3 regions of the Methylococcus sp. EFPC2 genome follow, and region 2 is predicted to be linked to each of the others. Evidence: riboswitches for the same ligand, from Rfam matches in the RefSeq annotation. Region 2 holds a riboswitch; each other region holds the start of a gene.
The links. Region 2 has a riboswitch for cyclic di-GMP ahead of JWZ97_RS12475 (DUF1566 domain-containing protein). Riboswitches for the same ligand answer to the same signal wherever they lie in the genome.

Region 1 (9,564 bases), 1.8 Mb from region 2:
GGCGACCCCGATGGCCTCGTTCGGGTTCTTGATGATCTTGGCCCCCTTGCTGCTTTTCGGGGCCGAGTTCAACACCGTGCTGGCCGCCACCTCGGCGGTCGTCGAACTGGTCGATTCGATGGTGACGTCGTTGCCGGCGGAAATCGTGGTCGTGCCGCTCACGTTGATCTGGGCCGAACCGTCCGCCTTGGCGTACCCTGCACTGTAGGGGGTGTATTCGATGGGATTTTTCTTGTAGCCGCCCTTCTTGCCGGGATCCATGCCACCGGCCGCCGAAGCCAAACTCTGCACGGTGGTATTGGACGTGATGCTCACATCGCCGCTGCTGACGATGCTGGCGTCCGTCAAATCGATCGAGGTATCGGCCGTCCGCGTAACCACCGAAACGGCCTGCAGCACGGGAGGAATGCCCAGCAGGGTCGCCACGTCGAAGAAATTAAATGCCGGCTGGAGCCCGTAGCTGTTGAACAGCGCGGCATCTTCCTCGAGGATGTTTTCGTCGGCGGCTTCCGCCTCGATGGTGACCGAGCTGCCTTCGATGGTGGCACCTGTGATCGAGACGGTAGCCGACTTCGACTGCACGCTGACCAGGGTTATGGGCAAAATCGCCGTCTGACTGGTCTTCTGGGCGGATACACTGATCTCCGCGCCCTTGATGAGCGCGCCCGCGGCGACCGTGATGCTCACGTCCGGCGTCGGGATGACGTCGATGGGCAAGGCGCCGGAGAGATCCTTGACCTCGACGGCCAGGCTGATGTCGCCGGCCAGATAAGTGCTGCCGACATCGACCTCGGCGAGTAATTGGGCATTGGCCCCGACGGATATAGCTTGGGCGGAAAAGTCGATCTTGCCCGAATCGCCTGCGGTATGACCGCCGGCATTGACGTTGCGGGTCGAGACCACGGCGTCGCCGTTCACCGTAATGGTTTCGGCAGCCGCGGTCAGATTGTGCCCTTCCAGGTCGATGTTGCCGGCAAACTTGATTTCGTCCGACCCATCCAGAAACCACGCATCGCTCTCGTAGCCGCCGTAGGCGTATACGTCGGCACCCACATCCAGATCGCGCACCGTCAGGGTATCGTTACCCAGGCCCAGGTAAACCTTGTAAACCTGGGCGCTATCGACCACGGCCCATGAGCGGGAATCGTCCGCCTTCCTGATCTCAAGCTGGCTGGCATCCTTCCTGTCCAGCACGAGATCATCATTTCCAAGACTGGCGACGAATACCTGGGTATTGGCATCCCCGACCCAAAAGCCGTTGAACGTGTCCAGCAAGTTCCTGATCTCGCTGATCGTTTGATCGGCTATGGCGCTGATGCCCGCGGCGGCGTCTGCCGCCCAGCCCTCCACCTGGGCGAAAAACTCGCTCACACCGCCGAACTCGTCCTGGAGTATGACCAGGGGATCGATATCGAGGCTGGAGTAGGTGAGCGTCTGGGTACCGTTGAGCAGCACGCTGCCGCTGTCCGGGCTGGTGGGACTGTAATCTACCGAGCTGTAGCCGTTGAGCGTGAGTGTATCCGTGCCTGCGCCGCCCGCAATGTCCAGCCCCCCGGCCCAGCCATTGATCGTGAAGGCGTTGTCGCCGCTGTCACCTTCCAGCTTGGCACTCTCGAATCCGCCGATCCCGAAGGCATCGCCACCTACGGTGAGGGAAGCGGCCGAGAGCGTTAAATCGGCGCCCGTCTGCGATGGTGGCGCCTTGGCGACCAGGCTGTCGTTGCCGCCGCCTGACAGGTTGATGCCGAGGGACGGCAGACTGAGGGCGTCCAAGGCGGTTCCCAGGCTGGCGATATCCAGCGTCAGGGTATCGTTACCTCCCGTGCCCGTGATCGTAACTCCGCCGCTGGCCGCGTCTGCCACCAGGTCACTGGAAATGACATTGTTGGCGGCATCGACCAGTTGGAAATTGGTGCCGGCCGCATCCAGGGTCAACGTCAATTCGCTCGCCGCTCCCTGACCGGCGCCGTAAGACAAGTCCGCCGACAACAACACGCGCGGCTCCAGCGTTTCGAACAGGAAAGACCTCGGCTCGGCTGCGCCCGTTGGACGCACTATCTTGGGGCCACCCCCTCCCAAAACAGACTTGGCTTTATCCCACCAGCGCAAAACCGGCTTCTGACTCTTGCGATGGGCGAGGTCTTTCTTGATCTGCTCGAATGGGTAGGCCATGGCTGGATACTCCTGTAAGAGCACTCGGGGCCGCTCATGTCGTCAGCGGAACTCGACGTGTTCTTGGCTTTCGAAAACGGAAGTCGGCGGGCACAAAAAAAGCCTGGCTGCTTCCCTCCACATATAGAGGTGGCAACCCGGCTTTCTTAATCCGCACGGAGGATACAAGATCGGCACGACTCCGAAGCGGATCGAGTGGCGACTATCAAACGCCTCGTTCCAGTTCGGCCACAGCGCGTTCTTCTTCGTCCCATTGCGTGGTAAGACCCGTGGCTTTCCGTCCCTGCCTCACGACAGGTTTGGCGAACGCTCCGAAATAGCCAAGGACAAAACCGCACACGCGAACCTGCCTGCATCCGATGTCCCCGTCCCCTGGCATGGCGAAAGAAAAACTTCCTACTCCGGCGCTGTGTAATGGCACCATAAGCAACCCCCGTTTGCAAGAATTCTTATCACTCGGTTTTGTCCCTTGAGCCGAAGTTTTCCTGCCCGATTTGCGCCCACGGAAACCCCGAATTCCGCCCGCCTTGCCTGGCTGGCCGCAGCTTTTCGTGCTAGGTTTCCACGCGCTCGGCTCCCTCCGCCCCGTTCAAGCTCTCATCCTCGAGGAACAATCGCTTATGGCTACGCAATTGCTGATATACGAAACCGCCGTTCCGGTCACCCAGACAAGACACGGGCAGTGGTCCGTAGACACAGCGGGCGGTTTCGCTTTCTGCCGCAAGGTGAACTCGGTGCCGCTGATGACGGTCGAGTTTCCTCGCACCGCGGCCGAATATCCCATCGTTTTTGCCGGCAATGGAGAACACGTGATGCCTGCCGTGATCCTCGGGCTGCGGGCCGGCGAGAACCTATTCCTGACCGAGCAAGGCGGCTGGGATGGCAAATACATCCCGGCCTTCGTGCGCCGCTATCCCTTCGTCTTCTCGAGCAGCAGCGACGGCACCACGTTTTCCCTGTGCATCGACGAGGCCTATGCGGGCTGCAATCAGGAAGGCCGAGGACAGCAGTTGTTCGACGACAACGGCAAGCCGACGAACTATGTGCAGGATGTGCTTCGCTTCCTTCAGGGGTATCAGGCCGAATTCCAGCGCACCCAGACGTTTTGCAAGAAACTCAAAGAACTGAACTTGCTCGAACCGATGCAGGCCCAGATCACTCTGGATTCAGGGCAGATCGTATCCCTCACCGGTTTCCTGGGCGTGAACAAGGACAGGCTGAAGGCACTCTCGGGCGACACCCTAGCCGATCTGGCGCAAGCCGACGAATTGGAGTGGGTGTTCCTGCATCTTCTATCCTTGCAGCATTTCGAAAGCCTGAAGGAACGCCTCGCCGGCACGGCCACCGGCGAAGCGCTGTCGGTCAAGAAAAAAGGCAACGGCGCATCGGGCGCGTAAGCGCTGCGTCATGAACGATGCGTTAAGCCGTTGTTGATGTAGTCGTAACGCGTCTGCGCGAAATCCAACTTGGCGCGATGCAGATTGCGCGGGGTGGCGAGCACGTCGACCACGGTGCGGGTCCCACCCGCAAGCCCTCCTCCGCCGCGACCCGCGGGATGTCTCATCTTGGCGGCAAACCTGCCGTTGGGGCACCTCAGTATGGATATCGGGTGAGCATTGCACAGTGAGCGCCGGCTTATGCTGAGAAGGTCTCCACGCCATGTCCGGATGGCGACGCATCACCGCCCGGATCGGGCCGAGGATGGAGGCCGCTTATAAGCGCTTCCAGCTCATCGATATAGTCCAGAAGTATTTTGTTGAGGTCGATGCAAGCGAGGATGGATTTTCGGGTTTCCCAGTCGACGGCCGGGTCGGCCGTGAGTTGGCGAGCCGAATTTTCGAGTGCGCTCAGCAATGGCCTGCCGTCGGGTGGTGGCGCGGCGGGGTGCTCGCACACGTGCTGCGCCAGGGAGAGCAGCCGCTCGCAGCAGGCGTTGTCGAGCCCCCGTTGCTGTTCCAGAAGCACTTCCGTCCGGGACCGGAAATTCCGTTCCCGATAATAATGGTGGCGCGCCTGCGTCACTCGCGCGACGCCGTGCACGGCGCCTATGATCAAATCCAGCGCGAGGATGCGCGCGGCGGCGTCCGGCCGGCCGGTGCCCGGTTCTAAGGCGGCGTGCTCCCGCAAACCCGCGGCTTTTTGCAGTTCGCCGTCTATGGCGCGCATCAGGTCGGGGTCCGAGCGGGTGTTGCCGACCCCCGCTGCGTCGAGCATGACGAAACGGCTCAGCATGCGCAGGCTAATGGCGAGGCGGTTCATCGCCAATTGCTCGGAGCGTTGCGGCCAGAGAGCATAATCGATGACGCCGATGATGATGATGCCGATGAGGATGCCGAACACACGGTCCCAGGCGATGTCCAGGTTGATCGCCGGCCCGTAGCCGGGCAGCACCGCGTTGGCGAACGAGAAACCGATTTGCGTGCCCACATAGGCGATGCGGGGGCTGCCCGATCCCACCCAGGCGGCGAGCCAGCACACCGGGGCGATGGCCAGCATGAAGCCGGCGACCGTTTCCAGCGCCGGTTGCAGCACGATGATGAACACGTAGGCCAGCAGGCCGCCCAATGTGGCGCCCAGGATGCGCAATAGCGAGATGCGGTAACTGGCACCCAGGCTCGGTTGAGCGACGATCACGCAGGTCAGAATGGCGGTGGCGATTTCCGGCCAATGCAGGGCCTGGACCAGAAACAGGCTGATCACGACGGCCATCGCGTACTTCATGCCGTAATGCAGCGAATCGATGTTGTCGAGCCAATAGTCCTTCCGCACATAGGTGCGCCAAAACGCCGTTGCGCCGGCCGGCTCGGTCGTCGGACTGGAAATCTCAAGCGGCGACACGGGGCCGTATACGCCGGCCAGGGTTTTCCGGATCCTCAGCGCGGCGTCGTCCAGCCGGTGCAGAAAATGGGCGACCGGCGGGTCCGTATCGATGGGGGACCGGCCGTCTTCGGCCGGTCTTAGATCCGATAGGGCCGGCGGCTGGCGGGCAGCCAGAAAATCCGCGCGCAAGGCCCGGCATTCGGCCAGGTTGGTCTGCAGCCTCGCAAATTCGCTGCCGCTGAAACGGCGCCGGGCATCCGTCCGGGCCATGAGGCGCGTCAAGGCCGCGGTGTTGTTGAACCAGGTGTCCACCTCCGCGATAAGGTCCACCCATTCCAAATGCTTGAGCCTCAGTTCCGGATGGGCCAGTTCGGCGTTAGTGAGCAGGTGGAAATGGCGGGACACGGCGCCGGGATAAGGCCGCTCGCCGCTGTCCGCTCTTGTCTCCGAATCCGCGCCCCGTTCCACCAGGCTTTCCAGCATGCGGATGATGGCCTCGAAGCGCTGGGCGATATGCGCGTGCAGCACGGCCAAGGGATCCTGGCGCCACAGCACCAGGTGGGCCAGCACGGCGGTGCCGTAGGTCAACAGCACCAGGGTCGGGAACAGCCACAAGGCGCCGTAGACGTTCTGCACCGGCTGCTCCGGCTTGAACAGCACCACGGCGACATAAAGCACGGCGGCGATGGCCGGAGTACCGTTGACCCGCGCGTAGAAGAGCAGCAGCGTGATCAGCGTGAACGACCAGGGCACCAGGAACCAGGGCTGGTCGCCCCATAAACCGAGGCTGACGACGCTGAGCCCGATGGCGAGGAGCACCAGTTTTACCAATTGCAGCGCGGTGAGCAGGGTCATCGTGTAGTCGGTCATGGCCGCGCCGAGCATCATCACGAAGGCGAAACTCAAAGCCACCGTGGCCGGCGGGCGCAGGGTGACGCTGACCAGGCTGATGACCATCAGGATGACGAACAGGCGGACCGTCAGGATTCGGCGCGCGGGCGTCCAGCGCAGCTCGGCGCGCAGGAATTCCGCAGGCGGCAGGCCCAGCCAAAACTTGTTCCACAAATCCCGCATGGCTCAATCCGCGCCTGGGATGGTGACTCGGGTGGCTGGCTCAGACATTCACGGCCGTTGCCTGGGGTCGGCAGCGGGTTCGCCCGCAAACCCCAGGACGGTGGTGAACGCTGTCATGCCCATGCGGAAGGGATACTGCGGGTCGCGCTCCAGCAGCTTGATGCGCACCGGGAAGCGGGAGGCCAGCACCACCCAGTTCAGCGTCCTTTCCACGGTCGGCAGCGAACCCTGCTCCTTGATGTTGTCTGGATAGTTGGCCCAACTGATGCCCTGCACTTCGCCGCGGAAACGCTTGCCCGGATAGGGGGCGAGAAACACGTCCACCGCCATGCCCGGCTTGATGTCCCGCAGATAGGTTTCCTTGTAATCGGCGATCACGTACCAGGTCCGGTCGTCGACCAGCGCGAACAGTTTCTGCCCGGGCTGCACGTATTGTCCGACCGAGATGTTCAAGTTGGTCACATAGGCATCGAAGGGCGCGTAAACCGAGCAGTATTCCACATCCAGTTCGGCACTCTGCACCTCGGCGCGGGCGGCTTCGATCTTGGCATAGACGTCGCCGAACTGCGCCAGCTTGGCCTCCTCCTGCAGATGTTCCTTGTGGGCGAAGTCGACACCCATGGTCGCCGCGCGCTGCCGGGCCAGCGCGTCTTTGACCGCCGCCGCCGAGGCATCCCGTGCCGCCGTCGCCTCGTTGACCTTGTTGGCGGTGACGAATTCTTGCTTTAGCAGCGGCTGGATGCGTTGCAGATAGCTTTGGTCGTACTCCGCCTTGGCCTTCATCCGGGCGATTTCCGCGTCGGCGGCGGCCTGTTCGTGCTCTGCCTGTTTCACCTTGGCGTGGCTGGCCTCGATGGACGCGTGGTCGGCCTCCACCTCCTTCTCGGCCAGCTGCAGCCTGGCCCTGGCCCGGGCGAGGGCCGCCTGATAAGGGCGCGGGTCGATGACGTAGAGCAGCTCGCCCTTTTTGACCCACTGGTTGTCGGCGACATGCAGTTCGCTGATGCGGCCGCTGACGTGCTGGGGCATGATGTCCACGATATTGGCCCGTACCATGGCGTCGTTGGTGCGGGGGTGCGCGATGTTTTCATTCCACACCACAAGCCCTGTCAGAACGGCGCCGAGAGCGATGGCTCCCCCGAGCAGACGGCCTAACAGGATTTTCGTTTGTTCATTCATCGCCGCTTGCCAAGGTCGTTCGGAGGGGCTATTGGGCATAACCGATCAGCCAGGTGCTGAACGTCAGCAAGGCCCACAGGCAGGTATAAACGATCACGGGGTGGCCCAGATACGGGTCTATCCGGATTGTCGTGAAAACCAGGGACATCGCGGTCGTCAGCACCATGCCGGATACGATGCAAACGATCCAGGGCGGCCAGAACGAACCCTGTATGGTCAACAGGGGGTCGCAGGCACTGAGCAGGAAAGTCTGCAGGGCCAGGAGGCCGAAAAGGGCGAGCCGTTTCATGATCATGGGTATCCGAAGGGCTGAAAACGTCGCTGAAATGATGGCAGGTCTCGGCGCGAGGCCCGCAAGGCCGGAATCCGCGCGGCGCAGCCTGTCGCTCCGCGCCTATTGCCTGTCGTTTGAGTCGCCGGATGCATAAACCAGCGCCGCCGCGGCCTGCAGCAAGGCCGTGCGGCTTTCGATTTCGGTGTCGCGAGCACTGCTCAGGTTACGCTCCGCGGTCAGCAGTTCGATGACGGTGGAAAGCCCGTTCGCATAGCTTGCCTTGAGGGCATAGTAGGACTGCTCCGCGGCCTGCAACAGGGCGATGGCGAATTCGCGCTTGCGCAAGGCGGTTTTGACATCGGCATAGCTTTTCCACACGTCCTTGATGATCTGCAATTGCAGCGCGTCGAACTCCGCCTGAGCCTCCCCGCGTTTGGCCGTGGCTTGGCGGACGGCGTTGGTGCTGGCCCAGCCCTCGAACAGATTCCACTCGAAGCTGATGCCGGCCCCATAGTCCAGATAGCCCGCCCGAATGTTATTGGGCAAAGGCGCCGGGCCGGAGAGGTATTGGTAGTCGAAAATGGTCGAACCGGCCTTGGCATTCAGCGACACGGTGGGCCAGAACGCCGCCTCCGCTTTCCTGATTTCCGCTTCCCTGGCCCTAAGTTCCGCCAGGCGGGCGGACAGGTCGGGGCGCTGGCTCAGGGCCTGGTCGATCAGGCCGTCGGCGGTGGGCTCTATGGTTTCCGGCAGGGGTAGCGCTTCTATCCTTGCCACTTTCAGCTCGATGTCGGGCGTGATGCCCAAGCTCTCCGCCAATTCCGCACGACTATGCGACAGTTTACCCCGCGCCGCCTGCAGTTCGTAGTCGGCCTTGGCCTTGTCCTGCACGGCAAGCAGCCATTCCGGCCGGGTCGCCAGGCCGTTCGCCAACTGGGCCCGCACGGATACGGCGTTTTTCTCCGTCTGCCGCACCGTGGCCTCGGCGGCATCGATCTCGGCCTGGGTGGCGACATAGGCAAAATAGGCGCGCTGCACCTCGTAGGCGACCTTCTGGTGGGTGCGGTTGAAGTTGAAATCGGCGGCCACGAGCCGCTGCGCGGCCTGATCGATCTTGGCCGGGCGCCCGAAGTCGAATAGCGTCCAGGAAAGTCCCAGGCTGGGGGTGGTGGTAAAGCCGCGAAACAGGAACACCGCCTCGGTCTGCTGACCGTAGCCGGCATTGGCTTTAGCCGTCAAGACGGGAAGCCAGGCCGCCTCGGCCATGCCCAAACCGGCCGCCGCCGCCCTGGCCTGCTCCCATGCCGAGCGGGTAGCAGGATTGGCGCGCAGCCCGAGATCGACCAGATCGGCCAAGCCGTATTCTTTCTTCGGATCGACCAGGGCCCGCCCCACCGCTGCCGCATCGGTCTTGTCCACCGGTGAGTCATCCGGTTCGATCGTCCTGGGGCGCCATCTGCTGTGGCGCGTGGCCGGAGCGGCCTGTTGCGGGGCCAGGACGTCCCCGACTTCCGGTTTATAAGGCGGCAGCGCGCAAGCGGCCATGGACAGAACGACGGTGAACAGGCTGGCCCATACCGCCAACCGTGTGGACCAGAGCATGGGATCAGCGACTATTTCCGGAAAACGGTTCAGCGGTCGGTGCGGTTCGGTTTTAGGCATGGGGAAACGGTGCCTGAGCTCGGCTAGGGACGAACGGCACTTCCCCTGTAGTGTCTCGCAACGAACGGATATCGGCCGCCGCGCCTGATAACCCAGTCATCAAAAGCACGGGGACTTATCCGCGGGCTTGCCGAGTGAGCCTCTGTAGGAAAGCATGAATGTTCAGTATCGGCACGGGCTAGCCTCTCCGCACATGAAGTCATCGCCCGCCGCACACGTCGAGCGTGGCATCCTAAGTTAAGACATAGGGCACCCCGGCCGCAAGGTCCAAGACGGCAGCCCGCATTCTATATGAAGACTCTGATTAACGGTCGTGTCTGCGATGCCGGCAGTTTCTGGAGTCCTATCAATCAAAAAGAGAACCTTCCGATCGACGGTAGGGG
Region 2 (9,564 bases):
TTCCTGCGCGATCCCAGCCGCATCCAAAGGCTGGGAGGCCGCATGCCCAAAGGCGTGCTGCTGGTCGGCCCACCCGGCACCGGCAAGACCCTGCTGGCGCGGGCGGTCGCGGGCGAGGCGGGCGTGCCCTTCTTCAACATCAGCGGGTCGGAGTTCATCGAGATGTTCGTCGGCGTCGGCGCCTCGCGCGTGCGCGACCTGTTCGAGCAGGCCCGGCAGAAAGCGCCCTGCATCATCTTCATCGACGAACTGGACGCCATAGGCCGCTCGCGCGGCGGACCTGTCGTCATGGGCGGCCACGACGAGCGCGAGCAAACCCTGAACCAGTTGCTCACCGATATGGACGGCTTCGATCCCTCCGTCGGCGTGGTGGTGCTGGCAGCGACCAATCGTCCGGAGATCCTCGACAAGGCCTTGCTCCGCTCGGGCCGCTTCGACCGCCAGATCGTGGTGGACAAACCCGGCCTGGAAGACCGTATCGAAATCTTGAAACTGCACACCAAGGCCATGACGCTGAGCAAGGACGTGGATCTGCGGGTGGTGGCCCAGCGCACACCCGGCTTCGTCGGTGCGGACCTGGCCAACATCGCCAACGAAGCGGCCATCATCGCGGTCCGGCGCGACCGCAACAGCGTGGCCCTGGAAGACTTCGAGGCGGCGATCGACCGCGTGCTCACCGGCCCGGAAAAGAAAAACCGCACGCTGAACGAGCCGGAAAAGCGCCGGGTAGCCTACCACGAAGCCGGCCACGCCCTGGTGGCGGAAACCGTGCCCACCGGCGAACCGGTACACAAGGTCTCCATCATCCCGCGCGGCGGCATGGCTTTGGGCTATACGCTGCAACTGCCGGTCGAGGAGAAGTTCCTCTCCACCGAACCGGAGCTGAAAGACCAGCTCGCCATCCTGCTGGGCGGCCGTACCGCGGAGGAACTGGTGTTCGGCCACGTGTCCAGCGGCGCGCAGAACGACCTGGAGCGCGCCTCGGAGATCGCCCGTGCCATGGTCTGCCAACTGGGTATGAGCAAGAAGCTGGGCCCCTTGGCCTACGGCAAGCGCAATCGCTTGGTCTATTTGGATGTCGAGGGCGCCGAGGAGCGCAATTTCAGCGACGAAACCGCACGCCTGATCGACGCCGAAGTCCGCGCGCTGGTGGAAGAAGCCCAGGATCGGGCATCGCAGATTTTGAGCGAGCAGCGCGCCGTGCTGGACAAGCTGGCCGCGGCGCTGCAGGACAAGGAAGTCATGAGCGGCGAAGAGATCAAGGCCATCATCCATGCGGGCTCCCGCGTATAGGCGCCCGACTTCCCTCGGCCTCAGGGCGACCGCTATCGCCCTGAGGCTGCGCCCATGCCCAACACGCGCCGCGTTCCGCTAGGCTTTTTTCTGCTCCCGGCTAACCATCCCAGCCCCGCCGATGCACTGGCGAACAACACCCATGCCCCCGGAAGCGGCACCACGGCGACCGGCGCGGTACGCACCGACCAAACGTAAGCCTTGCTGGTCTTGTCAAAGCCGAGCCCGCGGCGTCCGGTCGCGGTAGAAAAGACCTCCACATATTTCGCATTGGCCGGATACTCGGTGTCTCCCAGCCAGTAGAAGTCGCTCCGTACGTTCTGGAACAAATCGTAATTGGCCGCCCTCGCATGCGTGCTGGTGATGGGTCGGTCCGAACGTCCCCCGAGTTCATTGAAAAACAAATGCCGCAACTCGCTGCCCGGAGCGCCGGTTGAGAGTTCGTAGGTAGTCGGCAAGCGCCAGCCGGTCGCGCCATCGCCAAAACGGACATGGCTGTTGACGTAGGTCACGAAGGCTTGCGCCCCCCACCAGTTCATGGCGCCGGTCGTGGTATCGAAATCGGTAGCCGAGAGCCGGTAATTGCCCGGCCCGGCGTTATCGTAGGCATTGGGGGTATCGTGGACGACCCCACGTACGCCACTGATGACCCCACGGACGAGAGCCTCGGCACCGCCCGGATGCCGGTCGGCCAGCGTCTTGAAAAAGTTGGCGTCCTTGACCCAATAAACATTGAGGTCGTCGTCGTAGATCTGGCCGTTGCTGACGTCGATCAGCGCGGCCTGGGCGGAAGAAAGGGACAACAGGCTGACCGCGGCGATCAGTGGTAATCCGAACGCCTTGGGCGGGGTAAAGATACTCACAGGCATACTCCTGACCGGTAAGGCCTGACAGATGGGTTGGAGGAAGTTTCGAACCTTGCCCGCCATGAGTGGCGGACGTTCCCTACGTTCGGCAGAGGCAACCCGGCTGTCTTGTCATCCTAAGACCCTGAGCTTTCCGGCCCGGCTTCGCAGCCGGTGTGGCGCGCGGCATGTACCGCACCAAGATGGTACGCGAGCGTCCAGCATGCATGCAACAGGAAGGGGATACCGGGTATGAGATACCCGTTTTCGGCTCCTAAACGGCTCGCCGGCTCGGCGTGTGAAACAACCGGCCGGTCGCGTGCGTAAGGCTCAGATGTCGAAGAGTTTCAACACCTGGTTGATCTTGTCGCGGGCCTGATGCAGGACGTTGAGGGAGTGTTCGGGGGAGAGGGCGCCGTCCTTGAGCTTGCCGCAGGCGGGAATGGAATTGATGGCCGGCACCGCATTCATCCGCGCCGTTCCTATGCAGGCGTGCAGTTTGGACAGGATGACGATGTCGCTCAGGGTCAATTCGGGACCGCTGTCGTGAAACCACTCCTCCGCCAATAGCGGAATCTCGACCAGCTCCGTGGGAAAGTCCCAGCGCTCCAGCACATACGACCCGAGGGGCCCTCTCAGCCAGGGCAGAATGGTGGTGATGTCTTCCGGCGTCCAGTAGTCGCGCGGGAAGTTTTCGGCGAAGTAAAGCAAGGGAACGGTGCCGATGTCGCATAACAGACCGGCAAGCAAGGCCTCTTCCTGGTCGAAACGTCCGTTTTCCGCCGCGAGCACGTAACACAGGCCGGACAGGTAGATGCTCTGCTTCCATTCATCCCGCAGCAACTGGTTGATGAAGGGGTCCTTGCAGCGAAAAATCTGTTTCAGCGTGTAGCCGATGACCAGGCTTCGGGTCGCCCTCACACCCAGGCGCACCACGGCGTCCTGACAGGTGGTGATGGGTCTCGTCGGCAGATAGAGCGGACTGTTGGCCACACGCACCAGTTTCGCCGAGATAGCCGGATCGATCTGTATGATGCGCACCAGCTCTGCGATATCCATATGGCTCTCGACCGCCTTGCGCAACTTGAGCGCAACGTCGGGCAAGGTCGGCAACTGCAGTTCGTCGCCGTGGTAATGCTCGTAAAAGGCCTGGAACAACCGAATGGACCTGACTTCATCCGGGATGGATTCGTCCAGCAGCTCGACGACGGCCGGCTGAGACGACGAGATCCCGCCATGTCGGCTCATGAGCTTTGGCGATACCCGCAACACCTGCACGTCGGTCAAGGCGGTCGCGGTGGCGCTGTAGCGCCGGGCGCTGCACAGCGGGAACCTCGCCTTCGCCGTGCGGGCTTGGACCTCGTAGCGCTTGCCGTCGCCGAGTTCCATCAGCACCGTACCTTCCAACAGATAAAACAGGCTTTCCGAGGCGACATCGCGACGGAACAGCACGCTCCCCGGCCCGAAGACTTCTGAAAAGCGATCCGTGGCAAAAGCGGCCACTTCCTCCTCTCCCAGATTCCGGATGGGGAACAGCTGGCCGAGCATTTCCAGCGTCACCGGCACGGGCTTCAGCGTGGAAGGCACCGCCTGTGCGACGGGTTCGATCGCGGCCGCATCGCCCGAAGGCGCTTCCAGGTCCTCGCTCTTTTTGGAGCCGAAAATACGCGAAAACAAACTCATAGGACTAAGCCGCCTGCCTCAATTCCGTGATGACCGGGCACACATCATGACAACAGGGGCACGATGAGCAGGGCCACGATATTGATGATCTTGATCATCGGGTTGATGGCGGGGCCGGCGGTATCCTTATAGGGATCGCCCACGGTATCGCCCGTCACCGCGGCCTTGTGCGCCTCGGAGCCTTTGCCGCCGAAATGGCCATCTTCTATGTATTTCTTGGCGTTGTCCCAGGCGCCGCCACCGGTGGTCATGGAAATCGCCACGAACAGGCCGGTGATGATGGAGCCGATCAACACGCCGCCCAAGGCCTCCTTGCCCAGCACCAAGCCGACGATCAAGGGAATCGCGATGGGCAGCAGGGACGGCAGGATCATCTCGTGGATAGCGGCCTTGGTCAGCATGTCCACGGCCTTGGAATAATCCGGCTTGGCGGTGTAATTCATGATGCCGGGTATCTCCCGGAACTGACGGCGCACCTCGTTGACGATGCCGCCGGCCGCCCGGCCTACGGCTTCCATGGCCAGGGCGCCGAACAGATAAGGCACCAGTCCGCCGATGAACAGGCCGATGATGATCTTGTGGTTGGACAGATCGAAGGCGATGCCGCCGCCCAGGTTGTGGGTGTAGTCGGCGAACAGCACCAGCGCGGCCAATCCGGCGGAACCGATGGCATAGCCCTTGGTGACGGCCTTGGTGGTGTTGCCGACGGCGTCGAGCGGATCGGTGATATCGCGGATCGCATCGGGCAGATCGGCCATCTCGGCGATGCCGCCGGCGTTGTCGGTGATGGGGCCGTAAGCGTCGAGGGCGACGATCATGCCGGTCATCGACAGCATGGCGGTGGCGGCGATGGCAATGCCGTACAGACCGGCCAGGGCATGCGCGCCCCAGATGCTGGCACAGACCGCCAGCACGGGCAGGGCCGTGGATTTCATCGACACGGCCAGGCCGGCGATGATGTTGGTGCCGTGACCGGTGGTGGACGCCTGGGCGATCTGGCGCACCGGGCCGAATTCGGTGGCTGTGTAATATTCGGTGATCACGACCATCAGGGCGGTCAGGATCAGGCCGATCAGGGCGGAGAAATACAGGCTGTGCGCGCCTATGCTCTCGCCGCCGAAACTGACCCCGCCGCCGAACAGGACCAGGGTAATGGGATAAAAGGCCAGGGCCGCCAAGCCGCCGGACACGATGACGCCCTTGTAGAGTGCGGTCATGATCTTCTTGCCGGGCTCGACCTTGACGTAGTAGGAGCCGACGATGGAGGTGAGGATGGATATACCGCCGAGGATCAGCGGATAAACGATGGCGCGTCCTGAGCCTTCGGTGAGTATGCCGCCCAGCAGCATGGTGGCGACCAGGGTCACCGCATAGGTTTCGAACAGATCGGCCGCCATGCCGGCGCAGTCGCCCACGTTGTCGCCCACGTTATCGGCAATCACGGCCGGGTTGCGCGGATCGTCCTCGGGTATGCCGGCTTCGACCTTGCCCACCAGATCGGCTCCGACGTCCGCGCCCTTGGTGAAGATGCCGCCGCCGAGCCGGGCGAAGATGGAGATCAGCGAACCGCCGAAGGCCAGGCCGACCAGCGCATGCAGCGGGTCCTCGACATGCGCCGCCAACAGCAGCGTGTAATAGCCGGCGACGCCCAAAAGTCCCAAGCCCACCACCAGCAAGCCGGTGATGGCGCCGCCGCGGAAGGCCACTTCGAACGCCGCCGCCAAGCCGCCGCTCGCCGCCTGCGCCGTGCGACTATTGGCGCGCACCGAAATGTTCATGCCGATGTAGCCGGCCGCCCCCGAGAGCAAGGCACCGATGGCGAAACCGAAAGCCACCGGCCATCCGAGCAGGAAGCCGATGACGAAAAACAGCAATCCACCGACCAGACCGATGGTCTTGTATTGCCGATTCAGATAAGCCTGCGCGCCTTGCTGGATGGCCGCTGCGATCTCCACCATGCGGACATTGCCCGGCGGCTGGGCATTGATCCAGGCGATCGAGAGTATGCCGTAGATCAGGGCGGCGAGGGCTGCGGTGAAGGCAAAAGCCGTTCCGAAGTCGATGGCAAAGCCGATAAAAAAGAACTCGACCAGACCGAACAGGGCGATACGCTTGCATCGCTTGTCTTGCAGGACCTGGCTCAAGCCGGCTTTGACACAAGCAACCGTAGAGTTCGACATCACTATGCTCCTTTGTTGGTCTGGTTATGGGGCAGTTTCCGGGGCGGGACTCAGGGCGTAAAAGTAGTGGAAAGCCTCTTTTCGACCGCCGAATTTTTCAGGACAACGTAGTCGGGAAGACCGCCACGGTAAGGTGGATAATCCTCGCCTTCGATCAAGGGCTGCAGATAGGCCCGGCACACGGGCGTGATACCGAAGCCGTCCTCGCTGATGAACTCGCGCGGCATCTTCTTTTCCACGTTGGCGACGTCGGCCAGATCCGCGCTGCCGATTTCCCAACGATAAGGGCTATCGGAGGTACGCACCACCGTCGGCATGACCGCGTTGCGACCGCTCAAGGCCAGTTCGACCGCGGCCTTGCCGAGGGCGTAGGCCTGTTCCACGTCGGTCCTGGAGGCGATATGCCGGGCGGCGCGCTGGAGATAATCGGCCACCGCCCAATGGAAGCGGTGTCCCAGTTTGCTCTTGATCAAATTCGCCACCACCGGCGCAACGCCACCCAGCTGGGCGTGGCCGAAGGCGTCGCGGACGCCGGAGTCGGACAGGAATTTGCCGTCCGCAGCCTTGACGCCTTCGGAAACCACGACCGAACAATAGCCGTAGCGCCGTACCTTTTCGTCCACCTTGGCCAAAAAGCGCCCCGCATCGAAAGCCACCTCCGGAAACAGGATGACCAGGGGAATGTCGTGATTCTCGTCGGCAGCCAGGCCGCCGGCCGCGGCGATCCAGCCGGCATGGCGGCCCATCACTTCGATCACGAAGATCTTGGTGGAGGTGGCGCACATGGAGGCCACATCGAAGCTGGCCTCGCGGGTGGACACCGCGATGTATTTGGCCACCGAGCCGAAGCCGGGGCAGTTGTCGGTGATCGGCAAATCGTTGTCCACCGTCTTGGGGATGCCGATGCAGGTCAGAGGATAGCCGAGCTTTTCGCCCAGCTGGGTGACCTTGTGCGCGGTATCCTGCGAATCACCGCCGCCGTTATAGAAGAAGTAGCCGATATCGTGGGCCTTGAACACTTCGATCAGGCGTTCGTACTGGGCCTTGTTTTCTTCCAGACCCTTGAGTTTGTAGCGGCAGGAACCGAATGCGCCAGACGGGGTGTAGCGCAGCGCGGCGATGGCCTCGTCGGACTCGAGGCCGGTGTCGATGAGATCTTCGGTGAGCGCACCGATGATGCCGTTGCGTCCTGCATAGACCTTGCCGATGCGATCCGGATGGCGGCGGGCGGTTTCGATCAATCCGGCGGCCGACGCATTGATGACTGCCGTGACACCGCCGGACTGGGCGTAAAAAGCGTTCCTTATACTCATAAGCAGGCTCGGAATTAGGCTCAGATTCCGCATTAGAACAACAATGCCCACGCCGTTCAAGGCCGCCCGCCGTCTGCGAGAACCGGGGAATATCTGCAACGGCGCGGGCTTGAAGCGCCGGGGCGCGCCGTATACCCTTGTTGCAGTAGCCACCCGACAGGGCCAGCCCCTTTCCGGCCCATCCAACCCCATACCCCATGGATGCGAGTAGCCCTATGCAAGAACGCAGAAAACATACCCGTTACAAAGTCACTCAAGCGCTGGCGGCGACCGACCTGGATCGCGAGCGGATACTGGGCCATCTGGTCGATGTGAGCTTGGATGGCTTGATGCTCATCACGCGGGAAACCTTGCCGGTCAACCGCGTATTTCAATTGCAACTGGAACTTCCGACTGAAATGGCGCCCGCTCGCTCCGTGGTGTTCGGCGCGGAAAGCCTGTGGCAGGAGCCCAGCGGCGATTCCGGACATTATTGGGTGGGCATGCACATCATCGACATTTCACCGGAAAACAGCGTGCTCTTGAGCCGCTTGATCGACGATTATCGTTAGAACCTCTCCCGGGCGCGCATCCTCGACGATGCGCGCCTGCGTCCCGGCGCCTCTCCGAGGACCGGCCGCGCCCCGCGTTCACCGCCCGGCTACCGCTACCGTATCCATACCTACGCATCCATGCCCTACCCCGCTCGCTTCCTTATTCCGCTCTTAATCTGCCTGTGCGTTTTCAATTTTTCCGCCGCTGCGCAGGCGCCGGACAGCCCGCGCCCGCTGAGCACACTGGTCAAAGCCTGGAACAGCGTACTCGAAGAAGCCGATCAGAGCCTGCTCAAACCGGAAGTCGCGGACGAACGGCTGGAAGAACTCCGCGCCGAAGTGGCCAAACTTCGCCTCGACGCCATCGCCGCGGCCGACGGCGCGGCACCCGATGTGCAACTGATACGGGACGAGCTCCAAGCCCTGGGCCCGCCGCCCGCCGAGGGCCAGCCGCCGGATTCCCCGTCGGTGGTTTCCAAACGCAAAGCCATCGTCGAAAAACTGGCCGCGGCGGAAGGCACGATCAAGGAGACCGAACTGGTCATCGCCCGTGCCGACCGGATACTCGGCCAGTCCGCAACCCTGCGCCGGCAGCGTTTCACCGAGCGTGTGCTCGCGCGCGGTCCCTCGCCGGTTTCCGCAGCCATATGGAAAAAAGCCGGTTCCGACGATTTAGGGGCGATCCAGGCCTGCTGGACCGGAATGGCGGCGTGGTTCCAGAGCCCCGCATTGGCCCAGCAGGGCTGGCGCCTGGCGGCCAACCTCGCACTTGCCTTGGTAGCCGCCCTGACGCTGAGCGGGCTGTTACGCCGCTGGCTGACGCACCGCTACGGCTATGTGTCCGTGGCGACGGAACCCAGCCACCGCCAACGCTTGCGCACCGCGCTCGTGGCCGGCCTGGTCCGCAGCCTCATGCCGGCTGGCGCCACGCTGTCGGCCTATTTTGTCCTGCGCGCATCGGATCTGCTCGACGATGCCGGCGTTCTGGCGCTGCGGGCCGCCCTCCTGGCGCTGATGTCCTTCTATTTTGTGGCGGCGTTCAGCCGGGCGGCATTGGCCCCGTTCGACCCGGACTGGCGCATCGTCGGCTTCGGCGACCAGGCCGCGCGCTCGGTCAGCCGCATGGTCACGGCTCTGGCCCTGGTGTTCGCCCTGGACTGGGTGATCGACACGCTCGGCGAGCAGTATGGCGCGTCGCTCGAACAAGTCATCGTCCATAAGCTGCTCTCCGGGCTGGTCGTCGCCGGCCTGTTGCTGGCCTTGTTGAGCGAAAGTATCTGGCACGCGCCGGCCGAGCGCTTCGGAGCGGAACTGGCCCAACGCGTCTGGCACAGACTGCGCTGGCTGCTGCGTCTCCTGGTCTTGAGCATTCCCGTTTCCGCTCTGCTCGGCTATGTGGCCCTGTCCCGGGTACTCGCGACCCAGTTGGTGCTGACCCCCGCCATCCTACTCGGCGCCACGCTGGCGCGTCGCATCTGCGCGGAATCGATAGGCCATCTGTTCAGCCGGCACTCGGCCTGGGGACAGCACCTGCGGCTGGCCCTCAGTCTCACGGACGAAGGCTGCGAGATGTTGGGATTCTGGCTGAACGAGGCGGTCGGCCTCGTGATACTGCTGACGGCATTCGCCGCGCTGCTGGTCTTGTGGGGCGCCGGTCGAGACGATATCGCCGGTTGGGCCTACGACGCCTTCATCGGCTTCAAGATCGGCAACGTTA
Region 3 (9,564 bases), 1.8 Mb from region 2:
AGGACGGCAATACCACCTTCAAGGCGTTCGCCGGTCTGGGCGACCTGCTCAAAGGCGGCAAATAATCGCGGTTCGCGACTCTCCGGCGGAGCGATTATCGGTGGGAGCGGGCTCAGCCCACGATCGAGCGCCCCGTCGCGAACTGAAGCCCGCTTCCATACCAGCCCCCTGGGTCCAAGCAAGCATGCTCAGCATCTCCAATCAGGTCGCCATTCCTCTTGCCGAGATCGAGTTGACGGCGATACGCGCGCAGGGTGCTGGCGGACAGAATGTCAACAAGGTTTCTTCCGCGGTTCACCTGCGCTTCGACATCCGCGCATCCTCGCTGCCGGAGTTCTACAAGGAAAAATTGCTGCAACTGAGCGATCAACGCATCTCGGGCGACGGTTGCGTGGTCATCAAGGCGCAGCAGCATCGCAGCCAGGAGGTGAATCGAGCCGATGCCCTGGAACGCCTGCATTCTTTGGTCAAAAGCGTGGGTGCGACGCGCAAGGCCCGCAAAGCCACCAAGCCCACCCGCAGTTCGCAGAAAAGGCGGCTGGGCAGCAAGAGCAAGCACGGGCAACTCAAAGCCTTGCGCAGTCGGCCTCCCGACTAGCGCATCCTGCGGACTTTGAAATTGCCTGACCGCCGATGCTGGAAATCAGCCTAAATCGGTCACCTTGCTCCGGCATCATCGATCGTTGTTTACGGCTAGAATTCACAGTCTCATCTATTATAGGTAAATCGCTGTCAGAAAATTTTACAGCCTGAAGGGCTGAGACCACTCGGCTTTGGAACTCGGCCGGTCGCCCCTGCCACCGGGCCACGTTATTGTTATTAAGAGTGAAAAAATAGTTATCTGCAACATCCCTCTCCCGCCGGGAGATGGATGAGTAATTATAAAAAATCAATAGCTTGTGATTTTATCTCTCATGCTGGATGTGGGCTAATACAGGTTTTTCTTAAGGAGGTGCTGGGTTAGCCGACCATCCCGGTCGATAGGACTGAACGTTACTACCTCATGGCCGATCAGGGCGACAGCGCGGTGCGAGGTCAAATAAATAAGGATGTGTAATCTTTTTATGCCTCCCCGTTTCCCGCCAGGTTACCAGCGGGCGCGCCGTGTCCAGCCGATGAGGTTATAGGATTCGAGCACGCAGCCTATAATTTCAAGCCTTTAGACTGCTAGTTAAGGAAGCCCAAATGATTGATTTGAGCAGAGACAAAATACCGTCAACGGTCAATTTTGACGTGAGGCGGGGCTGCCAGAGTATGTCCACGGGAGTGGTCGGCGGTTTGTTTTTCGCTGGAATGATGGCGTTTTACGCTCTGTTCAGGGCTGATATCTTAAATAACGGAGGCCCCGATATCATCCATGCCCTATGGTGGCTGCCAGCGACGTTCTCGCTCCCGTCAGTGCCACGAAGTTACTATGACATCCTGTTTGCGCTACTGCTGTGTTTTCAGGTGATGGTCACCTGGGAGTTGGCGAAACACTGGCTGGCGAGATGCATGACAACCCTGGTCCTTGCTGCGAGTCTGTTCGCCGCCTATCTCCTGGCGAGGAAGGGCCGCTATCTGTTCTTCTCCGATGACGTTTATTCGGGCACCGCATGGCTTTGGACGCAGATGGAGGCGCTCTGGGCCCTAACGGCCTTGGCTTTGCTGTCGGTTTGGCTGGTTCCGATGGCCCGCGCCCTCAAGGCTGGTCGGCGGCCGGTGGTTTCGCCCTTGGGCTGGGCGATAAGGACCGCCTGCTGGCGATGGCTGGCCGGTATAGTCTTCTTCGGTACGATACTGATTCTCTCATTCGGACATCCTTATTATCAATCCAAGTTTTTCGAGCCTTGGCGAACACTGAGTGCCTATGTGTTTTCCGCTTTTCTGGTTCTTGGACCGCCTTACATTCTTTTGACCAATCTGTTTCGGGGGCACCGGTTCGAGGACCGTAGCGATCCCTTGTTCAACATCCTATTGCTGGCCCGTGGTTTATCTCTCGCCGTGCTTCGTTGGCGATCACGGTCGTTGAGACGGACCCTCGCGAATCGGCGCGTTAAGGTGTCGTTTCGCGATTTGCTTGTCAAACTGTTCTTCCTTCCCCTGATGGTGAATTTCATTTTTGAGGAATCTTCCGGGCTGAGTCAGCACCTGTCGACAGTGCTGTCTCAGTTGGCCGAAGGCCAGTCCATCCTGAAAAAAACCGTTTTCGATCACGCTTATTGGGCGATGTTTCACACGATTTTCTGCATCGACGTGGGGGTAGGCATGCTCGGGTATGCCTGCAGTTCACGCTGGCTGGGTAACCGGTCGAAGAGCGTGGAGCCGACTTTGTTGGGTTGGGGCGTCGCACTCGCCTGTTATCCGCCCTTCAATCAGGTTTCCGGAATTTATCTACCGTTCAAGAGCATGAGTACAACACTCAATCCCTATTTGCAGGCGGATTGGATTGACATGGGACTCAAAGCCATGACGATTGCGTTATGGGGCATTTATGTCTCGGCGACTCTGGCCTTCGGCCTCAGGTTCAGCAACCTGACCCACCGAGGCATCATCACCCGTGGACCCTATGCGTTTGTCCGCCACCCGGCTTACACCGCGAAGGTCCTAGCGACCTGGTCGTCCGGCCTGACGACTTTTTCGGACCCGCGGCAATATCTGTTTCTGCTGGTCTGGAACGGGGTCTATTACCTGCGGGCCATCACCGAGGAAAGACACTTGAGGCTGGACCCGGATTACCGCCGCTATTGCGAACGGGTCAAATACCGCTTCATTCCGGGGCTAGTGTGAGTCGGGAAAGGCCGCTGATCAGGGCGAGATCCCTAAGCGGTTTTGTCGATTGGAGCCTTACAAAAAAGCCCCGCTAGTGGCGGGGCTTTTTTACAGGACATTTAGGTTCAGCTCGCTACACGTCGGCTTGAGAAAGCGAGACCCAATAGCCCCGTCCCGAACAGCAGGATGATACCAGGCTCGGGAATCTGGCCGGTTTGGCCGGTAGTTCCGGTTTGGCCGGTTGTCCCGGTTGTCCCGGTCGTTCCGGTCGTTCCGGTCGTTCCGGTCGTTCCGCTAGTACCGCCAGCGTCGTGGGAGAATGGCGCATTTATGTATTTGGCATCATTTTGTTGGGTGAAATAATGATCGTAGAGATCGAAGTGGAACGGCGTGTTTGCTGCGACGCCGCTGATGGCAATGTCATATACATTGATTTGGGCCTTATTGGCATCACCCGCACCAGGCGTCGGGAAACTGGTAATGAAATCGCCTATCGGCGAGTCGGTGAGCGTGAAGTCACCCAGCTTAAACTCCGTCCAGTCGGTCCCTGATCCATAAATGCCATGCGTCGGGAGAGACGAGCCGTCGCCCAGCAATGGGGCGGACCCGTTGGTGACGGTTTGACTGAATACGGCTGCACCGGGGGTCGAGGGATCGGTGAAGCCGCCCAATCCGCCTGTCGTCGACGGCGTCAGCGTAAAGGTTGGAGCCAAGCCATCGGCGTAAGCGATGGAAAGCTTTACGTCGAAAATCGATCCTTTGTTACCAGGACCAGCCACGTTGCCAATCGCCCAAAGACGTAGTGGGCCGCCGTTGAGAACCCAGGTTTCACTACCACCGTCATACGTGGCGCCTTCAAGATAAAGTTGGAGTTCGGGGATAGCCTGCGCGGTCCCGGCGGCAAGTAGGCTGCATGCCAGGAATGCGCTTTTTAAATATTTTGCGTTCATAAATTTTTCCTCGTTAGCATCACGGACGGATCGCAGTAAGAAATATACATAGTCCATGCCATGAATATAAGGCATTGATAGTTATTAATATTTGATGGGCATCATGCGATTTTTGGCAGAAATGTAAAAAATTCTGACAGCCTGCCTGTGTTTGCTAGCGATGGTCCAGCCGACTTAAGGACCATGTGCATGGTCGATAGAAAAGTTCGTGCGATCCGCGTACATGAAAAAAGCCGGCAGAGCCGGCTTTTTTCGGGGGTTAGGTTTAACTTCTAATATCAGCTACTTGAATATCGTCTCGGTCGCCGCGGCTTGATTGCCGGCCGGATCCGTGGCCACCGCCTTAAGCGTGTGGCTGCCCTTGGCCACATTTCGGGTATTCCAGGTGTAGCTCATGCTTCCGCTTGTAACAGTGCTCTTCAGGGCGCCATCGATATACAGCTTGAGCGAAGCTACCACGACGTTGTCTTGTCCTATGACCGAGATCGTGACCTTGGTCCCAACATTGCTGTTGTTCGCGGGAGAGACGAATGTCACGGTAGGCGGCGTGGTATCGGCGACATTGGCGACGTTGTCCACCGTCACAGTCACGCCGCTGGAAACGCCTTGGTTGTTTTGGGCGTCGTAGGCCTTGGCGGTGAGCGTGGCATTACCGTCTGCAACCAGGCTAGAATCCCAGGTGAACTGATAGGGCGCGACAGTATCGGTTCCGACCAGCTGGCTGCCGGCGTAGAGCGCTACTTGCGCGACGCCCACGTTGTCGGCGGCGTTGACGTCTACGCTCACCAAGCCTTTTACGGTCGTGCCGGCCGTCGGCGAGAAGACGCTGACACTGGGCGCCTGGGTATCCGTGGCCTGGGTCTGCGACGCCAACTGTACGGCTTTCGCCGCATTGACCCGGCCCCAGCCAAAGTAGGGGTAAAAATCCGTACCGGCGATATCGTCCCCCGAAACTTCCAACACCTTTTCGACCTGATCGGGGGTGAGGGCCGGATTGGCAGACTTGATTAGTGCGACTACGCCCGCGACGGTCGGTGCGGAGAAGGACGTGCCGTACCATTGCCCGTAGCCGCCGCCCGGACTGGTTGTCCAAATGTAATTGCCAGGGGCCGCCACGTCGATATAGCTACCGTAGTTCGACCAACTGGCCTTGGTGTCGTTGGTATCGGTCGCGGAAACACTGATGATATAAGGGTTATCGGCATAGCCGGGATCGGTGCTGCCGTTTCCGGCAGAAACGACTACGAGGCCCCCCTTGCCGCGCATGTATTGGGCGGCCGAGGTGACTGTAGACACCTGATTGACTTCGTAACTGATATTGGCCACGTCGGCACCGTTGTCAGCGGCCCAGGTGAGGCCCTTGGCGATGTCGCTGTAGTAGGCGAATCCGTCGGCACTGTTAGTGATTCGGATCGGCAGGAGCTTGACGTTCCATGCAACAGAGGTAACACCGGTGCTGTTGTTGCTAGCCGCGCCAACCGTGCCGGCGACGGCCGTGCCGTGCCCTCGGGTGTCCGAGGTGTCTCCGTTGTTGCTCACCACATTCCAGCCGGGAAGCAATTGGCCGGCCAGATCGGGGTGCGTCGCTTCCACGCCGCTATCCAGAATAGCGACGGTGACGTTCGCCCCTCTGCTAGCATCCCACGCCGTGGGCGCTTGAATCTTGGCCAGGTGCCAAGCGTTCGGGAACTTCGGGTCGTTTGGGGTCGTTTGGTTAGGACCAATTAATCCGTCCAGCTCTGCGAACTTTACATGAGGGTTCTTCGATAAGGCCTTGACGATGGCCGCCTCCGCTTTGGCCGGTACTTCCACGACATGCACGTCGAGTTGCGGTAAGCGACCTTGTGAGCGTGCGCCGTGTTTGCTCAAGATAGCGTCGAACTCGCCATCCGGTAGACCCGCACGCGGCTGGACCAGGATGCGGCCTTCCGCCCATTTGTCCGGGGCCGCGTCCGCCGTGGTGGCGAACGCAAGCCCTAGTATCGCGGAGACCGCGGCGGCAAGGCAGACGGAAATGGGTTGGTTGGTTCTAGAGTTCATGGTCATATCCTCTCTGCGTTGAATTTTTGGGAAATCCGGCGTATCGCACAGAGGGACCGCAATGCTTGCGGTGGATCGCTGGCAATCCCGCTGTCGTAGGATTTCTCCCGTAGACCGGTAACTTTGCGTCGCCACCTTTCGGTGGTTTTGCCTTTTTCAGGTCATCAATCCCCTCGGTCGCCGGTTATCCATTCCGGTGCGGGGGGATGTCTGGTTCCTTTGGTGGGGAAGATTAATGGGGCTGTGAAACGGGCATTGTGACGTGGCTCTCAAAGCGACGAACTTTTCAAGGCGCACGATGCCTGCTCCGGCTTCTGTCGGCGATGTCATTGTATTGAGCAATTATTTCTCTTGATGTCAGAGATAGCCTTGCCGTGCGCCTCGCCCGGACTGACTCCGTAGGCGGGCCGCGCGTTGGGGTACGTAAAATCCTGATTACATTAGCATATGGCGTGCCAAGTGTTCTATCGTTGCCAGGCCACTGCCGAGTTTCGTAAGGAAATCTATGGGGTCTAGGAGGAATAGCTGGGCGTGACGTGGGGCCATCAAGCCTCCCCATGCAGGAACACCGGACGCAAGAAGACAATATCGCTCCAGTTCCGTCGGGCTCAGGCGACAGTGTCGTTCGGAATACCAAAACACATGACGGAGCCGGGCGCCGAACTGCGCTCAGGGAAAACCGTTGGGGCCAGCGTTGGCCTGCCAACAGGCTGCGGCGATTTGAGGAAGTCCTAAGTGCCTGGGCCTACACGGTCGTCTTTAACTCACAGGTGTGAGCGCAGATCGTCCGATTCAGCACCTCGGCTGTTCCGCAAGCCGGCGACTCCATTCTTCCGGCTTGCATCCTTCAAACATTTCGATAATCATTGAAACATGGAAAACAAATCCGCCGTCACCGCCCTCGCAGCACTTGCCCAGGAATCCCGGCTGGCTGTCTTCCGTTTACTGGTGCAGGCCGGCCCGGAAGGTTTGTCCGCCGGTAAAATCGGCGAAGCGCTGGGTATCGCGCCGTCTTCCTTGTCATTCCATATGAAGGAACTGACTCACGCTGGGCTCGTTTCCTCCCGCCAGGAAAGCCGCTACGTCATTTACACTGCGAATTTTCACGCCATGAATGAGCTGATCGGTTTCCTCACCGAGAACTGCTGCAACGGCGCTCCTTGCGCGCCCGGCGCGCTTGCTGACTGCACGCGGTGCGACGAGCCCGTCACCTGATCGACTACCCAATTCACCTCACTCGAAACGGAGTACCCGTCATGAAGAGATTCCACGTACACATCGCGGTCGACGATCTCGCTGAAAACATCCGCTTCTACAGCGCAATGTTTCAGGCCGAACCCGCGGTGCGCGAAGCCGATTACGCCAAATGGATGCTGGACGATCCGCGCGTCAATTTCGCTATCTCCACGCGGGGTCGCAAGCGCGGGCTGGACCATCTGGGGTTGCAGGTCGAGTCCGACGACGAGCTGGAAGCGGTGCAACGCGGTCTGGCTGCTGCCGCCTTGCCTGTCGAGGAACAGAAACAGAGCGCCTGCTGCTATGCCAAGTCGGACAAGTATTGGTCCGTCGATCCTCAGGGCATCGCCTGGGAGGCCTTCCATACGCTGGATCGCATTCCGATGTTCGGCGCGGACAACGTGATTCGGATCGATCCGGCTACCGCCTGTTGTCCCCCATCCAGTCCCAAGGCCCCGGCATGACGCGCACACCCCTGAACGTCCTGGTGCTCTGCACCGGCAACTCCTGTCGCAGCATCCTGGGCGAAGCGCTCATCAACCATCTCGGTGCCGGCCGATTGCGGGCGTCCAGCGCCGGCAGTCATCCCGTCGGCAAGGTCAACGAAAACGCCTTGGCGACTCTGGCTCGTCACGGGTTGTCGACCGAGGGCTATGCCAGCCAGTCCTGGGACGAATTCGAAGGCACGCTCTTCGACATCCTCGTCACCGTCTGCGATGCGGCGGCGGGGGAGGCTTGCCCGGTCTATCTGGGAGCGGCGGTGCGCGGCCATTGGGGCCTGCCCGATCCGGCCCATGTGACGGGGAGCCGCGAAGTCGTCGAAGCCGCTTTCGAGGCGACTTACGTGGCGCTGGAAAAACGCATCCGGGCGTTGTTGGCATTGCCGCTGGAAAGTCTATCCAAGGCCGAACTGGCCGAAGCATTGGATCGTATTGGCGCCGAATCCTAAGAGGAACGGGGAACAAGATCATGAACAAACAGGCATTGCGCGATAGCACGCCTAAATCCTGGCCGGCCGTCTGCGAGCCCAAGCGCTTGAGCGTGTTCGACCGCTACCTCACCGTCTGGGTGGCTCTGTGCATGGTGGTCGGCGTGGCTGTGGGCAAGGCCTTGCCCGAACCGGTCGCCGCGTTGAGGGCGATGGAGGTCTCGCACATCAACCTGCCCATTGCCGTGCTGATCTGGCTGATGATCTATCCCATGATGCTGAAGGTCGACTTCGGCTCAGTTCTCAATGTGGGCCGCAATCCCAAGGGATTGCTGATTACCCTGTTCGTCAACTGGCTGGTTAAGCCTTTTGGTATGGCGCTGCTGGGCTGGCTTTTTTTCAAACATATCTTCGCGCCCTGGATAGGCACGGCCGATGCCGATCAATACACGGCCGGCGTCATCATCCTGGCCGCTGCGCCCTGCACCGCCATGGTATTCGTGTGGAGCTATCTCACCGACGGCGATCCCGCCTATACCCTGGTACAGGTGGCGGTGAACGACCTCATCATGCTGGCGGTGTTCGCGCCCATCGTGAAATTTCTGGTTTCCGGCGCGTCGGGGCTGGAAGTGCCGTTCGACGTGCTGCTCTACTCGGTAATCGCGTTCATCGTCATCCCGCTCACCGCCGGCGTGCTGACCCGCAAACTGTTGATGAACCTGAAAGGCAATGCTTGGCTGGAACGAGTCTTCCTGCCGCGCCTGCATCCTGTCGCCATCTCCGCGCTGCTGCTGACCCTGGTGCTGATTTTCGCCTTCCAGGCCGACAATCTCACCGGCCGATTGCTGCACGTGGCGCTCATCGCCGTCCCCATCCTGATCCAGGTGTATTTCAATTCCTCGCTGGTCTACGGCCTGATGCGGCTGTTCAAGGTGAACTACGCCGTCGCCGCGCCGGGCGCCTTGATCGGCGCGAGCAACTTCTTCGAACTGGCGGTGGCCACCGCCATCGCACTGTTCGGACCGGAATCCGGCGCCGCCCTGGCGACCGTGGTCGGCGTGCTGGTCGAAGTGCCGGTGATGCTGACCGTGTGCTCGGTATGCAACCGAACGCGGGGATGGTTTAAGGAGGCCGAGCCGGCGCACTGATCCCTGTGTGGCCGTCGGCCCAGGTATGCCGGCAGCTTGCGCGCAGGATCATGGGCCGACCGCGCTGTACGGCCCATGCTCGAACCCGGCTAGCGCAACGGCGCCGGCTGCCCGCTCAAACGGAACCGCCGGTAATCGTCGAGCACCAGGGCATGATCGAAGGCCAAAGGCTGATGGAACTCGTCCAGCGACACCACGCAAACATGCTTGGCATCGTCGTCGGCTTTGGGTACGCCCGTCGCGCGCGCCACGTAGACGGCGGTGACGGTATGGCCGCGGGGATCGCGGCGCGGGTCGGAATACAGGCCCAGCAAGGCGATGAGCCGCACGTCCAGGCCGGTTTCTTCCTTGGCCTCGCGGATGGCCGCTTGCTCCACCGTTTCGCCGACATCGACGAAACCGCCCGGTATCGCCCAGCCCAGCGGCGGGAATGCCCGTTCGATGAGCACGATGGGGGAGCCGGGCCTATCGGTCAGTTCGATGATGGCGTCGGCGGCCAGGCTAGGGGTGA

Region 1: linked by a shared signal. The riboswitch ahead of JWZ97_RS05050 (LEPR-XLL domain-containing protein) and the one ahead of JWZ97_RS12475 (DUF1566 domain-containing protein) in region 2 are both predicted to bind cyclic di-GMP.
Region 3: linked by a shared signal. The riboswitch ahead of JWZ97_RS01335 (S8 family serine peptidase) and the one ahead of JWZ97_RS12475 (DUF1566 domain-containing protein) in region 2 are both predicted to bind cyclic di-GMP.

What each region holds. Positions count from the first base shown of each region.
Region 1 is NZ_CP070491.1:1,160,504-1,170,067, reverse strand. Features, by position in the region: gene JWZ97_RS05050 (LEPR-XLL domain-containing protein) at 1-2,172, opposite strand, end outside; cyclic di-GMP riboswitch class I at 2,301-2,486, opposite strand; gene JWZ97_RS05045 (SapC family protein) at 2,793-3,569, shown strand; gene JWZ97_RS05040 (hypothetical protein) at 3,578-3,736, opposite strand; gene JWZ97_RS05035 (FUSC family protein) at 3,808-6,066, opposite strand; gene JWZ97_RS05030 (biotin/lipoyl-binding protein) at 6,115-7,245, opposite strand; gene JWZ97_RS05025 (YtcA family lipoprotein) at 7,274-7,534, opposite strand; gene JWZ97_RS05020 (TolC family protein) at 7,640-9,181, opposite strand.
Region 2 is NZ_CP070491.1:2,923,705-2,933,268, forward strand. Features, by position in the region: gene ftsH (ATP-dependent zinc metalloprotease FtsH) at 1-1,293, shown strand, start outside; gene JWZ97_RS12475 (DUF1566 domain-containing protein) at 1,326-2,156, opposite strand; cyclic di-GMP riboswitch class I at 2,250-2,329, opposite strand; gene JWZ97_RS12480 (HDOD domain-containing protein) at 2,469-3,821, opposite strand; gene JWZ97_RS12485 (sodium-translocating pyrophosphatase) at 3,866-6,001, opposite strand; gene JWZ97_RS12490 (6-phosphofructokinase) at 6,052-7,314, opposite strand; gene JWZ97_RS12495 (PilZ domain-containing protein) at 7,530-7,865, shown strand; gene JWZ97_RS12500 (DUF3772 domain-containing protein) at 7,986-9,564, shown strand, end outside.
Region 3 is NZ_CP070491.1:297,048-306,611, forward strand. Features, by position in the region: gene JWZ97_RS01315 (YajD family HNH nuclease) at 1-65, shown strand, start outside; gene arfB (alternative ribosome rescue aminoacyl-tRNA hydrolase ArfB) at 185-598, shown strand; gene JWZ97_RS01325 (isoprenylcysteine carboxylmethyltransferase family protein) at 1,495-2,769, shown strand; gene JWZ97_RS01330 (choice-of-anchor N protein) at 2,877-3,701, opposite strand; gene JWZ97_RS01335 (S8 family serine peptidase) at 3,984-5,741, opposite strand; cyclic di-GMP riboswitch class I at 5,819-5,903, opposite strand; gene JWZ97_RS01340 (helix-turn-helix transcriptional regulator) at 6,615-6,956, shown strand; gene JWZ97_RS01345 (ArsI/CadI family heavy metal resistance metalloenzyme) at 6,998-7,441, shown strand; gene JWZ97_RS01350 (arsenate reductase ArsC) at 7,438-7,926, shown strand; gene arsB (ACR3 family arsenite efflux transporter) at 7,947-9,053, shown strand; gene JWZ97_RS01360 (NUDIX hydrolase) at 9,143-9,564, opposite strand, start outside.